2 regions of the Ralstonia sp. R-29 genome follow, and region 1 is predicted to be linked to the other one. Evidence: predicted binding sites of a transcription regulator. Region 1 holds the regulator's gene; the other holds the start of a gene.

The links. The regulator FNR, encoded in region 1, switches genes on or off when oxygen is low (the NO sensors DNR and NnrR bind a similar motif). The targets are predictions, from matches to a motif close to TTGATNNNNATCAA.
Region 2: a site for FNR is predicted at 3,693-3,706, ahead of ACN9M1_RS02915 (universal stress protein). Genes of this name have one in related genera too.

What each region holds. Positions count from the first base shown of each region.
Region 1 covers NZ_CP184377.1:1,891,814-1,899,877, forward strand. Annotated here, with positions in the region: gene nusA (transcription termination factor NusA) at 1-1,133, opposite strand, end outside; gene rimP (ribosome maturation factor RimP) at 1,130-1,618, opposite strand; gene rluB (23S rRNA pseudouridine(2605) synthase RluB) at 1,815-3,596, opposite strand; gene scpB (SMC-Scp complex subunit ScpB) at 3,689-4,492, opposite strand; gene ACN9M1_RS08875 (sulfite exporter TauE/SafE family protein) at 4,978-5,721, opposite strand; gene fnr (fumarate/nitrate reduction transcriptional regulator Fnr) at 5,903-6,631, shown strand; gene ACN9M1_RS08885 (hypothetical protein) at 6,651-6,905, opposite strand; gene ACN9M1_RS08890 (FixH family protein) at 6,902-7,141, opposite strand; gene ccoG (cytochrome c oxidase accessory protein CcoG) at 7,178-8,064, opposite strand, start outside.
Region 2 covers NZ_CP184377.1:613,009-621,072, forward strand. Annotated here, with positions in the region: gene ACN9M1_RS02895 (TolC family protein) at 1-92, shown strand, start outside; gene ACN9M1_RS02900 (cytochrome b) at 139-663, shown strand; gene ACN9M1_RS02905 (heavy metal translocating P-type ATPase) at 699-2,990, shown strand; gene ACN9M1_RS02910 (hypothetical protein) at 2,996-3,640, shown strand; gene ACN9M1_RS02915 (universal stress protein) at 3,767-4,210, shown strand; gene ACN9M1_RS02920 (DUF2933 domain-containing protein) at 4,450-4,713, shown strand; gene ACN9M1_RS02925 (methyltransferase family protein) at 4,713-5,384, shown strand; gene ACN9M1_RS02930 (DUF5676 family membrane protein) at 5,407-5,670, shown strand; gene ACN9M1_RS02935 (heavy metal translocating P-type ATPase) at 5,717-7,969, opposite strand.

The DNA.
Region 1 (8,064 bases):
TCTTCGATCAGGATGTCGGCAACCTCTTCGTCCACATCCAGCTTCGCCATGAACAGCTGGCGAACCACGGAGCTTTCTTCAGCCTGCTTCTGCGCAGATTCCGCCGGCGTCATGATGTTGATCTGCCAGCCGGTCAGCTCCGATGCCAGACGCACGTTCTGGCCGCTACGGCCGATGGCCACGGCGAGGTTTTCCTCGTCGACCACCACGTCCATGCTGTGCTTTTCTTCGTCCACGACGATGGACTGGACTTGCGCCGGCGCCAGCGCGCCGATCACGAACTGCGCCGGGTCTTCCGACCACAGCACGATGTCCACAGCCTCGCCGCCGACTTCATTGCGCACCGCCGTCACACGCGTGCCGCGCACGCCAACGCAGGTACCGATCGGATCGATCCGCTTGTCGTGCGCAACGACTGCGATTTTCGCACGCACGCCCGGGTCACGCGCGGCTGCCTTGATCTCCAGCAGGCCCTGTTCCATTTCCGGCACTTCGTTCTCGAAGAGCTTGATCAGGAAGTCCGGGCAGGTGCGCGACAGTTCGATCTGCGGGCCACGTGCGGTGCGGTCGACATTCAGGATGTACGCGCGGACGCGATCGCCCGTGCGCAGGTTTTCCTTCGGGATCATCTGGTCGCGAGCCAGCAGCGCTTCCACGCGGCCGGTCTCAACGATCAGGCCCTTCTTGTCGGCACGCTTGATCGTACCGGTCATGACCTTTTCGCCACGATCCAGGTAATCGTTGAGGATCTGCTCGCGCTCGGCATCGCGGATACGCTGCAGGATCACCTGCTTGGCGGCTTGCGCGCCGATGCGGCCAAATTCGACCGACTCAATCTGCTCTTCGACAAAATCGTCGACGTCGATGTCAGGATCCTGCTCCTTGGCTTCGAACAGCAGAATCTGCTTGTCCGGCTCCTGCAGGCCTGCATCGTCGGGAACGACGAGCCAGCGACGGAAGGTTTCGTGTTCGCCCGACTCGCGGTCGATCGCCACGCGCACATCCACGTCTTCTTCAAAGCGCTTCTTGGTCGCCGAAGCCAATGCGGCCTCCAGCGCCCCGAACACCACATCCTTGTCGACGTTTTTTTCGCGCGCAAGCGCATCGACGAGCAACAGAACTTCGCGGCTCATTGCTTGTTCCCTTTGTTTCGATTTCCTTTGAAGTCCAGCACGGGCACCAGCCGGGCGCGGTCCAACTCCGCCAGCGTGAATTCCAGCAGTGCCGGGCCATCCTTGCCCTCGAATTCGAGGCCGATCCGTTCCTGACCCGGCTCCCCCGTCGGAGCCTGAATGATCCCCGTGAAATTCTTCTGTCCGCCCACCGGCAGACGCAGCGTCACCTTAGCCTCAAGGCCGGCGAAGCGCGTGAAATCGACCAGCGTGCGCAGCGGGCGATCCAGCCCCGGTGACGACACTTCCAGCCGCTCGTAGTTGACGTTTTCAACCTCGAACACGCGCGTGAGCTGATGACTCACTTTTTCGCAGTCTTCAATGACGATACCGTTTTCCGCCTGATCGATATATACGCGCAGCAATCCAGCCGGCGCGCGTTCCACTTCCACCAGCTCGTAACCCATGGCGGTGAGGGTTTTCTCAATCAGATCAGTCAGATGCACGTTTTTCCTGAAGAATTTCCCGGTCTGGCCAACCTGCTGAAGCAAAAAAAAATGGGCGCAACGCCCATATCATTCGCCCATCTTCTGCAGGATGACTTTTGATTAGACTCACATTGTAATCCGTCTCGGGGCAAAACGCAAAGTCTGCCCCGAGAGATCGCAGAATCCGCTGTGCGGCGGATTGCACCCACAATGCTCAGCGCTTGCCGCCGCGCTTCCCGCCACCGCGCGGCGCCTTGTTGCCGTTCGGCATGCCGCCACCGCTCTTGCCACCGGGGCGTTTGCCGCCGGGTGTGCGATTGCCATCACGCATGCCTCCGCCAACACCACCAGAGCCACCACGCCCGTCCGGGCGCGCGCCCATCCGGGTACGCGCAGTCAGCGTCGTTGGGCCGCCCACGTTGATGTAGCCCATGGACGTCTGCATCGGATCCGGCTGGCGCGGGGTCGACTGACGGCGTTGCGCAGGCTGAGCGCGGTTGCCATTCTCAATGCCCATGCCGCGTGATTGGAAGTTCGCTTCGCCGGTAAAGCCCGACGACATCGGCCCCATCAGCACCGGCGCCGGCTGGCGACGACGATCACCCTGGCGACTCTTCTCACCCGAGCTGGCGGTCGGGACCTTCATGCCCAGCGTGCCCATCAGCGTGCGCACATCTTCGGGCGAGACCTCTTGCCAGCGCCCACGCTTGAGGCCGCGCGGCAGCACAAAACTGCCATAACGCGTCCGGATCAGGCGCGACACGGTCAAGTTGACCGCTTCGAACATGCGACGCACTTCGCGATTGCGGCCTTCCGTGAGCGCAACGTGGTACCAGTGATTGACGCCCTCACCACCGCCGTCGGCGCAACGCAGGAAATTGGCTTCGCCATCCTGGAGCTGGATGCCGTGCAGCAGCTTCTGACGGTCCGTTTCAGGCAGTTCGCCCAGCGTGCGCACCGCGTATTCGCGCTCAACGCCATAACGCGGATGCATAAAGCGATTCGCGATGTCGCCAGACGTCGTGAAGATCAACAGACCTTCGGTATTGAAGTCCAGGCGGCCGACGGCGACCCACTTCCCGGTCTTCATGCGCGGCAGCGCGTCGAACACGGTCGGACGGCCATCCGGATCGGACTGGCTGACGATTTCGCCGGCCGGCTTGTGATACAGCAGCACGCGCGGCGGCTTATTGGGCAGCTTGCGCTGAATCAGCTTGCCGTTCACGCGCACCTGGTCGGTGGCGAGAATGCGTTGACCGATGTGCGCCGGCAACCCATTCACGGAGACGCGACCTTGCAGGATCAGGTCTTCCATGTCGCGGCGCGAGCCGAGGCCGGCGTCAGCGAGGATCTTGTGCAGCTTGGGCGCATCGTCCTCGGCGGTCAGTTCGCGCACCTTGCTGGACTGCGGCGCGCCGCCAGCATCGACTTCGGCGTCGTACGCGCCGGAAATCACATACTGGAAGACGTCTTCCGACCCCTTGCCACCCTTCGGACCCTTGCCGCCACGATTCTGGCTCGGGCTGCCAGCCTTGCCTTGCGGCTTGCCGTTGCGGTTCTGACCCTTGCCGCGGCCACCGGCTTGCTTGCCACCAGTGGCGCCGTCAGTACGCTCAGTGCGCTCCGCAGCCGGCTGCCCTTCGCCTTGGCGACGACGGTTCTTGCCGAAGCGGCCGCGCGGGCCACGTCGCTCACCCTGGCCCTCTGCCGGTGCCTGCTCCGCTGGGGCGGCGCCTTCAGCCACAACTACAGGCTCGCCAGCGACGTCCTTTGGCTTGCGCGCCCGTGGCGCACGGCTCTTGCGGGCTTGCGCAGGTTGGCCGGCCTCCGTGCCTGCGGCATCGCCGGACTCGCCTTCTGGGCGACCCTCTTGCGGCTGGCGGCGCGAGGCCACAAGGTTGCGCAGACCGCGGCGCAGTCCTTTACGGCGCGGCGCGGACTCGGTCCCGTCACCGCCCTCTTGTCGTGGCGGCTGAGCGTCGGCATCGGCCGGCATACGTGTATCCATGGAATCTGGCTGGGTACTCACAACGTCTTTAAAAAATCTAAGGGATCAGGCCACGTGCCGACTCTACGGCTGGCATGGCATTACGAATGTTCGTTCGATGTAGCCGAAGATGGCTCGGCCATGGTCTTGTGCTCGTCTTCCGATTCGCCCTTCAGCGCGCTGGCAAGGGGCGATTCGGCCTCCGCAGCAGGTTCGCCGTCAGCAACGGGAGACTCGCTCGATGCCTCAATCGGCGCATCGGCATTCCCATCGGCTTCCGGTACGCCGTTATCGGGGGCTTCGTTGACCAACTCGGTCAGTTCTGCCACCGCAATGGCGCCACCCTCGAACTCGATAGCGCCCTGCTCCAGCAGGCTGGCCTGCGCCTGGGCGCGGGCATCCTCCAGCGGCGGCAGCTCATCCAGCGAGCGCAGTCCGAGATCATCCAGAAACTGCTTGGTGGTCGCGTACAGCGCGGGGCGACCAGGCACGTCGCGATGACCGATCACCTCGATCCAGCCGCGGTCCTCAATCTGCTTGATGACCTGCGTGTTGACGGTCACGCCGCGAATATCTTCGATATCGCCACGCGTGACCGGCTGCCGGTACGCGATGATTGCCAGCGTTTCCATCACGGCGCGCGAGTACTTGGGCGGCTTTTCCGGATGCAGGCGATCAAGATACACACGCATCTCTGGGCGGCTCTGCAGGCGCCAGCCCGAAGCCAGCGCGACCAGCTCGACGCCGCGATTGAGCCAATCCTGGCGCAGCTCTTCGAGCAACACGCGGATGGTATCTGCGGAAACATCTTCGTCGAACAGCTTGCGCAAGTCATTGACTCGCAATGGGTCTTGCGCGCAGATCAGCGCGGTCTCGAGGACGATTTTCGCCTCTTGGGTATTCATTAGGTTGAACGGTTCGTCATTGCTCGCGCGCGGCAGGTCGCCGTCACGCTTGAGGTTTGTCGTTCCGCCGCGACGCACGCGGCATTTCAGAATGCTGTTGCCCGCCCGGGCCCGGCGCGCGATGGCCAATTGATCCAATTGGGCCATGCACCGTAACGCAGTGGCTGTGCCCGCAAAAAAAGGGCCGGAGGAGCGAGTTGATCCGGTGCCAGTCTGGCACCACTAGGGCAATTTCTTCCGCCGCCATGGGGACGGATACTGCACCGGGCGGCTGCCGAAGAGACTGGCCACCTGCCCGAATCGACGGTCCAGGGCGGCATTGCCGCTGGATGGCGTCGCCTGGTGCCGCGCTTGGGATTGTTAATTTGCGCGGAGGGCGAGTCGAATTGTCGTCGATTGTAGGGCAATTTCTGGCGGCGCCGCAACCGGGAAGATGTTTGAACTGCCGCCCCGGGCGGGATCACCATCTCCGGCGCTTCAAACGGCTACAGCACCAGACAGAAGCCATGTGCGTTGAGCATCTCTGGCAGCCAGGCGGCGCAGACCAACCCCCAGATACCGAATGCGGCAATGGTGGCGCCCGCTGCGCCCCGCGCCCATCGCAGGCGGGACAATCCGCGCAGCCAGCCGGCGAGCCCCGACATCATCAGAAGGTTCGGTAGCGTGCCCGCACCAAAAGCCAGCATCACCACCGCGCCGGAGGCTGCGTTGCCCGCCAACAACGCGACGGCAAGCGCGCCATACACCATGCCGCACGGCACGAACCCCCAGGCCAGCCCGATGACGTAGCGGCGAACCAGCGGAGGTTGCGCCCCCAAGCCACCGCCTAACCGTGCGGCCAAGCCCGACAAACCGCCCGTCAAGCGACCAAGCACCCGCTCCACCGCCGGTGCGCGCCAAGCATCTCCTGTTGTGCGCATGAGCAACAAAAGCCCATATGCCAGCAACAACGCGCTGGCCAGCGCAAACAGTCCGCGCTGGATTGGCAGCCACTGCTGACGCCAGACCGTGGCCCCCAGCGCGCCCATGGCCGCCCCGAGCAACGCATACGTGGTCAGCCGCCCGGCGTGCATGACCACCTGCTCAAACCACAACCGGCGGCGCGACACCATGCGCACCGGCGCTGCCCCGCGCTCCGCGGCAAGCGCAATGCCACTGCACATCGCCAAGCAATGCACACCCCCAAGCAGCGCGATCAGGAAAACGCTCAACAGCGCAGCCGCACTCATCTTTTTGATGCTCTTTTGATATGGACCAAAGTTATGGTTTTACGCGCGGGAATCAAATGAATTTCCCGCGATTCACGCCATCGGAAACGTCCGATAGTGACAAGGTCGTCGCTATAATACGGCCCAGTTGCACCATAAGAATTTCTCATTTCACTTCCTCGAAATTCACTCGCCCCCACCCGTGCTCACACGAATCGCGCTCTCCGACCAAGCCTCGCGTTGCTCTACCTGCGTACTCGGGCAAATCTGCCTGCCGGTGGGCATGAATTCGGATGACGTGCGCAAAATGGACGAGTTGGTTACCGAGCGCATCCGCATCAAGAAAGGACAAACGCTGTATGCGCTGGGCGATCCGCTCGAGGGCGTGTATGGCATTCGGTTTGGCACACTCAAAACACATCTGACGCTGGAAGACGGCCGCCACCAGATCACCGGTTTTCACCTGCCGGGCGAGATTGTCGGCTTGGATGGCATTGGCGATATGCGGCATGTGTCGGATGCCACGGCGCTGGAAGACACCGAAGTCTGCGTGGTGCGCTATGACGAGTTGCAGCAGCTTTCGCGTCGGCTGCCGTCGCTGCAGCATCAGTTTCTGCGGATCATGAGCAAGGAGATTTCGCAGGACCACCAGATGCTGCTGACGCTCGGTTCGATGCGCGCCGAGGAACGCCTGGCCGCGTTTCTGCTGAACCTGTCCAAGCGTTCGGCGCAGCGCGGGTACTCGTCGACCGAGTTTGTGCTGCGCATGAGCCGTGAAGAACTCGGCAGCTATCTGGGCCTGAAGCTGGAAACCGTGAGCCGCCTGTTCTCGCGCTTTGCCGAGGCGGGCCTGATCCAGATCCGCCAGCGCCACGTCAAGCTGATCGACATGGCCGGCCTGCGCCAAGTGATGAGCGGTCAGGCCAGCTGAATCTGCTTTCGGCATCCGCTCAGATGAGCGGATGTTCATGCGCTTCAAGCTTGCCAATGCCCGGCGACACGTACAACGTGAGCGCGCTCGACAAGCCGCACAACAGCCAGAACACAAAGAACGACACCGTGTAGACCGCCTCGGCCGACACGGTGATCTGCTCGCCGAAAAAGCGCAGGTCTGCGGGGTCAACCACCGCAAAGACGACCAGCTCGGCCAGCGCGGCACACAAGAACGCCGGCCACAAGATCCACATCAGGATGCGGCGTTTCATCGGACCTCCGCGTGGGCCGAATCGACTGCATGCGCGGGCGATGCGGTGGCGCTCTTTTCGATCACCAAGCCCCGTCGCACAACGTTGTCCTGGATGACCGGGTCGGGATGGGACACAGCCAGCCAGATGGTGACGCCGCAGCCAAGCATGGCAACGAAGGGGCCGGCCATCAGCAGCCACGGCCAGGGCTCACGCCACCACGGTCGGGCTTGGGCGGAAGTTTGCGTTGCGTGCATCTGTGCCTCCTGTTGGGGATGTCGCTGAAGACCGCGTTAGCGCGGCACGATGAAGCTGGACGGTTCGCGCAACACAAGGCTGTCGCTATCGCTATCTGCCTGGATGACGAAACGGATCTTGTGCGAGCCGGCCGGTATGTCATCGGCAGGACGGCGCACGAGCACAGGCAGCAACCGATTGGCTGCGGGCGCCAGTTCAAGCGTGGTCGATTCACCGCTGCCACCGAGCACTTGCAGCGCCGGCAGGCCTTCTGCCGTAACCGTTACGCGCACGGGACGCTCGGACGCATTCATCAGTTGCAGGCGGTAGACGTTTTCGATCTTGTCGCCATCCACTTCGCGCGCGAGGGCACCGCGATCGCGAATCACATCCACCTTGAGCGGCTTGCGCATGGCCAGTGCCGTTACGAAACCGGCGATGAGCACCAGCATGATCGTCGTGTAGATCAGCACACGCGGACGCAGCAGGTGCCGGCGGGCTTGCTTCGGCGTCAGGCGCTCGTGCATCGCACGCTCTGAGGTGTAGCGGATCAGGCCGTGCGGGTAGCGCATCTTGTCCATCACCTGATCGCACGCGTCGATACAGGCGCCGCAGCCGATGCACTCGTACTGCAGCCCCTGGCGGATGTCGATGCCGGTCGGGCAGACCTGCACGCAGATGCTGCAATCCACGCACGTGCCCAGGCCCTGCGCTTCAAAATCTGCACTGCGTGAACGGCTGCCGCGCGGCTCGCCGCGTTCCGTATCGTAGGTGACGACGTAGGTGTCGGGGTCGACCATCACGCTTTGGAAGCGTGCGTACGGGCACATGTAGCGGCACACCTGCTCGCGCATGAAGCCAGCGTTGCCCCACGTAGCGAAGGCGTAGAACAGCAACCAAAAGGTTTGCCACGGCCCGAGCGAGAACGTCCACACTTCCATGC
Region 2 (8,064 bases), 1.3 Mb from region 1:
TGCTGGCTGCGCGGCTTGCCCGCGTAGACGCGCTGGAAGTCGATAGTCGCCTCCAGCTCGATCTGCATCGGATGTGGGACTTTGACGATTGATCCGACAGCCACTTCTTTTTTCACACAATACATTTTGGATAACGCTATGCAGTCCGAGCTCAAATACTCCCTGACCATGCGGTCGCTCCACTGGTTGGTGGTCCTGGCGGTGTTGATCGCCGTCGTGGCCATCGAAATCATGGATGTCTTCCCGAAAGGCAGCGCCGAACGTGCTGCGCTGTTCGCGATTCATCAGACAGCGGGGCTGTCGGTGCTCGCGCTGATGGTGCTGCGTTTGTTGGCCCGGCTGGGCACCGAGGCGCCACCTCCCGTCCCGGGCTCGCTGTTCATGCAGCGAGCCGCGCGGTTGACGCATGGGGCGCTCTATGTGCTGATGGGGGGAATGCCCGTTCTTGGCGTGCTGGCCCTGGCCTGGGCGGGCAAGCCGATTCAACCCTTCGGGATAACGTTGACGCTGCCACTGACCCAAGACAAAGCATTGGGGAGCGTGTTCAAGGAGGTGCATGAGTCGGGGGCCACATTCGTCTATATCGTGGTTGGCCTGCATGCTGCCGCGGCCCTGTGGCACGAGTGGGTTCTGAAAGACCGGCTGTTGCGTCGCATGATGTAGTGCAGCCAATGCATGCCTTAATGCGAGACCCATCCATGCGTTCGCGGCGCCTTCTTCTCAATCTCGTGCTGTTTACGCTGTCGGCGTTGACCTTGGTTACGGGGTTGTTGGCGCGCGCCGTCGACGCCGAGAGCTATGCGCGGCAGTTCTTTCTGATCGGCATCATTCCCAACTTGCTGGCCTTGGTGGCCACGATTGCGCGCTCGCTGATGCGGCGGCAGGCCGGCGTGGATGTACTGGCGGCGATGTCGATCAGCTTTGCGCTTTGGTCTGGCGAGGTGCTGGTCGCAGCGGTGATTGCATTCATGCTCGCGAGCGGGCGCGCGCTGGAAGACTTTGCCCAAGCGAGGGCGCAGCGCGAAATGACGGCACTGCTTAGTCATGCGCCCAAGCGAGCCAATCGCTTCGACGGCGGGCAGTGGCACACGGTCAGTTTGGAAGAGGTGCAAGCGGGGGATCGGTTACTGGTGCGGCACGGCGAAGTCGTCCCCGTGGACGGCATGTTGTCCGAGCCGGCCGATCTCGATGAGTCCACGTTGACCGGAGAGTCGCTCACGCGCCATCGCTTGGTGGCCGATGCCATTTGCAGCGGCGTGCTGAATGTGGGCGCGGCTTTTGAAATGATCGCGAGCGCATCTGCTGAGCACAGTACGTTCGCTGGCGTTGTCCGTCTGGTGAGTGCAGCGCAGGCCGAGCGGAGTCCTTCTGTCAGACTGGCGGATCGCTATGCGTTCGGGTTTGTAGGCTTCACGATCGTCCTGGCTGGGGCAAGTTGGATGCTCACCGGTGACGCAGCCCGCTGTCTGGCCGTGCTCGTCGTGGCCACGCCGTGTCCGTTGATCCTGGCTGTGCCAGTCGCCATCGTGTCCGGCCTGTCGCGTTGCGCCAGGCGTGGTGTGTTGGTCAAAGGCGGGGGCGCTCTGGAGCGGCTTGCGCTGGCCGACACGCTGTTCTTCGACAAAACAGGCACGCTGACCGGTGGATACGCGCGCCTGGTCGACATGGAATGCGCGCCGCAGTACGCGTCCGACCTTGTGCTCAACTTGGCGGGGTCTCTCGCGCAGGCATCGAATCACGTCACGGCAGAAGCCGTCGCCAAGGCTGCACGAGAACATGGCGCCACGCTGCGGCTGCCGAGTGCGGTGGTCGAGAGCCCGGGCGCCGGCGTTCGCGGCCATGTCGACGGGCATGCCGTTTCCATCGGCACGCTGCCGTATGTCTTGGGCGCGTCTGAGGCGCCAGCCTGGATGGAGAGCTTCGTCAAGCGCGTCAACTACGCCGGTGCATCGGCGGTCTTTGTCGGCATTGACGGTGAGTTGGCGGGTGCGCTGCAGCTAATCGACCGCGTTCGCCTTGAGGCGCCGCGCGCGCTTCGCCTGTTGCGCCGTGAGGGCATCGCACGGCAGGCGATGCTGACTGGCGATCGGCCGGACGTTGCCGAATCCGTTGGCGCCATGTTGGGCGTGACAGAGGTCTATGCGGCGCTATCGCCAGCGGCCAAGCTCGCGGCGATTCGCAGTGCCCACAGTGATGGCACGGTGATCATGGTGGGCGATGGCGTGAACGATGCGCCCGCGCTTGCCGCCGCGGACGTCGGCGTGGCGATGGGTGCGCGTGGGGCGGCGGCCTCGTCGGAAGCTGCCGACATTGTCTTGTTGGTGGACCGTCTGGACCGGTTGGTTGATGCTGTCCGGATTGCGCACCGTACACGCCGCATTGCGCTGCAGAGCATGATGATCGGCATGTCGTTGTCGCTGGTGGCCATGGTTGCCGCAGCGCTGGGTTACCTGCCGCCGTTGGCTGGTGCAATGCTGCAGGAGGTCATCGACGTACTGGCCATCGCCAACGCGCTGCGAGCGTTGCGCCCGGCGGCAGATGAAGCGACACGCTCGCTAGCCACGGCGGACGTTGAACGGCTCAAGGCTGAACACGCGGAGCTGGAGCCCCTTCTGAATCGCATCCGCGTGGTCGCAGACGCGCTGCCTCATCTGGCAGGCAGTGTGGCGAAAGCGGAACTGCTGGCGTTGAACCGATCCTTGTCGGACGTGTTGGTGCCGCACGAGCGCCGAGACGACACCCAGCTCTATCCGGACGTGGCCCGCCTGCTTGGCGGGGATGACCCAATGGCCGCCATGAGTGGTATGCATCGCGAGATATTCCGCGTGACGAACCTATTGGGCAGGATCGTCGCCGATGTGTCCGCCGATGGCCCGGATGCCGTCGTCACGCAAGAGCTGCAACGCTTGTTGTATGGGCTGGATGCCATCCTCCGGCTGCATTGCGCACAAGAAGACGAACTGTTCCATGTGCTTGGGGCGGAGGCTTGATCATCATGGCAAACCTGCTTGCGTTGTTTGGAACAGTCTTCCTGCTCAATGTGATGCCGGCCTTCGCGCCGCCAACGTGGATGGTGATGTCGTGGATCGGCTTCTCGCAACCCGATGCCGACCCGGTGCTTCTGGCAGGCGTTGCCGCTTGTGCGGCGACCGTTGGCCGCCTGGTGCTGGCGCGGCTGTCTTGCTCGCTCGTACGCAACCGCTGGATGCGCGAGGCCGATCGCCAGAACATCGATGTGGTGCGCGCCTGGCTGGAAGACCATAAGGGTATGACGGTCGGGATGATGCTCGCGTATGCATTCAGCCCGTTCCCGTCCAACTACATCTTCATTGCCTACGGATTGACGGGGATGCGGCTATGGTTGATCGGGCTGCCGTTCTTCCTCGGCCGCTGGATGAGCTACCTGACCTGGACGCACATTGCCCAGCTTGGTGCCCGCTATCTGGATGAGGAGACCCAGTTCGACGGCGCGTATATGGGTGTGTACTTTGTCGTGTCCCAGGTCGTGTTTCTGGCGATTGTGTACGGCTTCGCCAAAGTCGATTGGCGCCACCTCTTGCAGGCGAGGCGGCTAAGGTGGAGGCGCCAGGAGGCAGCCGCCTCATCTTCGCAAGACGGCCGGACCAAGGCAGAGCGCTGACCTGACGTTGCTGAGCATCGCATGACGTGGTGCGACGACGTCTCCGCATCGATTGATCGAGATCAGCGTGCGCCATCGCACATGGAGTACGTTGGCTGTATCCACCGATTCGTGAAGGGTACAGAGATGACGCAGCACATTGTTTTGGCCACGGATGGCTCCGCTTACTCAGACGCGGCCGCCCGCTGCATAGCGGGCCGCAACCTGCTGGTGCAGGACGTCACCGTACACGTGCTTCATTGCACGCCCGAGCTTAGTGGAGAAGTGAAAAGCTTTCTCGGACAGGCCGAGCTCGCTGCTTGGCATCAGGAGGAGAGCGACAAGGCTATGGCCTCTGTCGTTGCGATCCTGCGCGACGCGGGCATTCCCTTTGAGACGCATGGATTGGTCGGGTTCGCCCCGGAACGCATTGTTCAATACAGCCGGTCGGTTCAGGCCGCTGCGATTGTCATGGGTTCACACGGGCGTGGCGCATTCGTCGACGCCGTGCTGGGGTCCGTGGCCAATCGTGTTGTCGCCCGGGCGGAATGCCCCGTCATTCTGGTGAAAGCGTCGGGTTCGCCCGGGTAAGGTGCATAGGCAGCCGGCTGCCCTTTGCAGTTGCGGCCGCGCGGGTTAGTGGCCCTGGGTGCGTCTGAACCGGATACGGCAGTTGTGGCCCTGGCAAGCAGAGCACCGTGAATGCCGTGTCGTGCGAGAACGCGTCATCTGCGATCGCGTTGATCGCGGTCAATTCCCATCTCTGCACCACGCCAATACTGAAAACGTAGCTTGCTTGGTTTGTCCAATGTCCTCGGCGGGAGGCGGAAATGGAGAATCACCAACATGGGCAGCAACGTGACGAGGTTGCGCCAGCCATCACGCGATCAAAGCTTGTATTGATCGGTTTTCTGTTGGTTGTTGCGTACTTCCTGTGGACCGAGCATCAGGCGCACGTCATCCAGTTCCTACCGTTTCTACTGCTGGCGGCATGTCCGCTGATGCATGTATTCATGCATGGCAGTCACGGCCATGGACATCACGGTCACCCGCCAGCCAAGGCTGACGGTGCCGATGCCAAGGTAGAACAGTGATGCAACACGACAGCACATATGGGTACGGCCTGTGGTCTCTGGTGTTCATCAATTCCGCCGCCTTCATCATCTTTGCCTTCAGCTTTACGAAGCCGCAAACGCAGCGGGACTGGCGTTCATTCGGTGCCTTCTCGGCATTCATCGTTGCGTTGTTCACGGAGATGTACGGGATACCGCTGACGATCTATCTGCTGTATCCGTGGCTGACGGCAAAATTTCCGGGCGTCGACTTTCTTTCGCATGACTCGGGGCATCTGCTGGAAGTCATGTTTGGCTGGCGAGCCAATCCGCATTTCGGCCTGTTCCACATCGTCAGCAACGTCCTGATCTTTGGCGGCTTCATCCTGCTCGCCACGGCGTGGCGCGTGCTCTACGTTGCCCAAAGCGCTCACCGACTGGCGACCACGGGAATCTACGCCCGGTTGCGGCACCCGCAGTACGTTGCGTTCATCCTCATCATGGCCGGCTTTCTCTTCCAGTGGCCGACCCTGCTGACGCTGGCCATGTTCCCGGTTCTCGTATGGATGTATGTGCGCTTGGCAAAGGCTGAAGAAGCCGAAGCGCTGGCTGAGTTCGGGCCCGAATATGAAGCCTATCGGGACCAGATACCCGCATTCTTTCCCCGCCTTGGCGAAGGTGCCCACCACGACAAGGTGCATAGGCAGCTCTGACGTACTGAATCAGGAGGCCGCTATGAAGCCGTTCAAAACCGGTGCCACGTTCGCCCTGACGGTCATGTTGTTCTACGCCTTGTGCGCGATGGTCTGGTATGCATTTCCGGAGCCGTTCATGCAGTTCATGATGGCGCTGTTCCATGGCATCGATTTCCATGCGCTGCAGAGCGGGAAGGCGACACTCGGGGGCACGGTGTATGCAGATGTCGTCCTCGGTGTCTGGGCCTTTTTTGCGGCGACATTCTTTGCCTGGCTGAGCGCAAAGCTTCCGCCGGCCGTTTGAATCGGTGCGTTCACCGGGGCAGTGTGGACCCTGCCCTCACGTGGGACTAGATACTCAGCCGGCGCAGACGTAGCGCGTTGGATACCACCGACACTGAACTCAGGCTCATCGCAAGCGCCGCGATCATCGGGGACAGCAGCAAACCGGTCGTGCTGTAGAGAACGCCGGCGGCGAGCGGCACACCCAGGGCGTTGTAGACGAACGCAAAGCCCAGGTTTTGCTTCATGTTGGCGATCGTTGCCTCGGACAGGTTCCGTGCGCGCGCGATGCCGCGCAGATCCCCCTTCACGAGCGTGACTTGCGCGCTATTCATGGCGACATCCGTGCCCGTGCCCATGGCGACACCGACATCGGCTTTCGCCAACGCGGGCGCATCGTTGATCCCGTCGCCGGCCATGGCCACTGTTCGGCCTTCGCTTTGAAGCTTCGTCACGAGCGCCAATTTATCGGCGGGCCTGACTTCCCCATGAAATTCAGCGATGCCCAACGATTGCGCGACCGCCCTGGCCGTGACCGTGCCGTCGCCGGTGGCCATCACCACACGAATGCCCGCGTCCTTCAATTGCGCCAACGCCTCGGCCGTTGTCGATTTGACTGGATCGGACACGGCAAGCAAACCAGCTAGCGTGCCGTCTGCGGCGAGGTACATGACGCTCGCACCTCGGGCCCGTAGCGTGTCTGCGGCCTGGGCCAGTGGCGCTGCATCGATGCGCTCTTGCTGCATCAACACCGTGTTGCCCAGCGCCAGCTTCTTGCCGGCGACAGCGCCGCGTACGCCAATGCCGCTGCTGGATTCGAAGTGCTCCGCCTTCTGCAGAGACAGTCCGCGCCCTCTGGCGGCCTCCACAATGGCCGCGGCCAGTGGGTGTTCGCTGCCTTGATCCAGACTGGCCGCCAGGCGGAGCACTTCCCAATCATCGAAACCGTTGGCGCCCACGCTGCGTTCAAAGGCGGGCTTGCCTTCGGTGAGCGTTCCCGTCTTGTCCACAACGAGGGTGTCGACCTTGCGCAGGTTCTCGATGGCAGCCGCGTCGCGAAACAAGATGCCGTTGGATGCACCCTTGCCGCTCGCCACCATGATCGACATGGGTGTGGCCAGGCCCAACGCGCATGGACAGGCAATGATGAGCACGGCCACCGCGTTGATCAACCCATATACCCAGCTTGGCTGCGGCCCAAGGAATCCCCAGGCGAAGAAGGTCAGCACAGCAACAGCCACCACCGCCACAACGAAACCGCCGGCGACCTTATCCGCCATGCGCTGCATGGGCGCTTTGGAGCGCTGAGCCTGGGCAACCATCTGCACGATCTGCGAGAGGACGGTTTGGGAACCCACTTTCTCCGATTCGATGATCAAGCTGCCTGCGGTGTTCATCGTCGCGCCAATCACATGGTCGCCCACTCGCTTGGTCACGGGGAGCGGCTCGCCGGTAATCATGGATTCGTCCAGGGAGCTTGTGCCTTCGACGACGATACCGTCGGTGGGCACCTTCTCGCCGGGGCGCACGCGCAGCCGGTCGCCAACGTGCACGTGGCTCAGCGGTACATCCGCTTCGGTGCCGTCGGCATTGATGCGCCGGGCTGTCTTGGGGGCGAGGCCAAGCAGTGACTTGATCGCAGCAGAGGTTTGCGACCGGGCCTTCAGCTCCAGCAGCTGGCCCACCAGCGTGAGGGAAATGATGACCGCCGCCGCTTCAAAGTAGACGCCGATCCGGCCGTGCTCCGTGAACGTCTGAGGAAACAGCCCTGGCGCGACGGTGGCGATCACGCTGTAGAGATACGCGGCCCCCGTGCCGAGCCCGATCAGCGTCCACATGTTCGGGCTGCGATGCAGGAACGACTGTGCGCACCGTTGGAAGAACGGATAGCCCGCCCACAGCACCACGGGCGTCGACAGAACCAGCTCGACCCAGCTTTGCCGCGAAGCGTCCATCCAGCCGTATCGGTGTCCGAACATCGCGAGGATGAACGCCGCAACGGTGAGCGGCAGCGTCCACCAAAAGCGCCGCTGGAAGTCGTTCAGCTCCGGGTTCTCCTCTTCGTCCAACTCCGGCATGACGGGCTCCAGCGTCATGCCGCAGATCGGACAATTCCCAGGGTGATCCTGGCGGATTTCCGGATGCATCGGGCACGTGTAGATAGTCTCGGCTTGAGCTGTGGGTGTTACGCCCACTGCAGCCGGGGCGTTCCCGTCATGTTGGTGTGTTGCGGAGTGATCGCCGTGACGATGGCCAGCGTGCTGATCATGCGAGTGCGTGTGATCGTGTTCGGCTGCGTGGATATGGCGGTGCTCTTCCATAGACATCGGCTCCTATCAGTTCGCCTACTGCCGGACGCACTAGCTTGGGGAAGCATCGTGCTTTTTCTCATGCTCAAGAAACGATGAACCCTCCC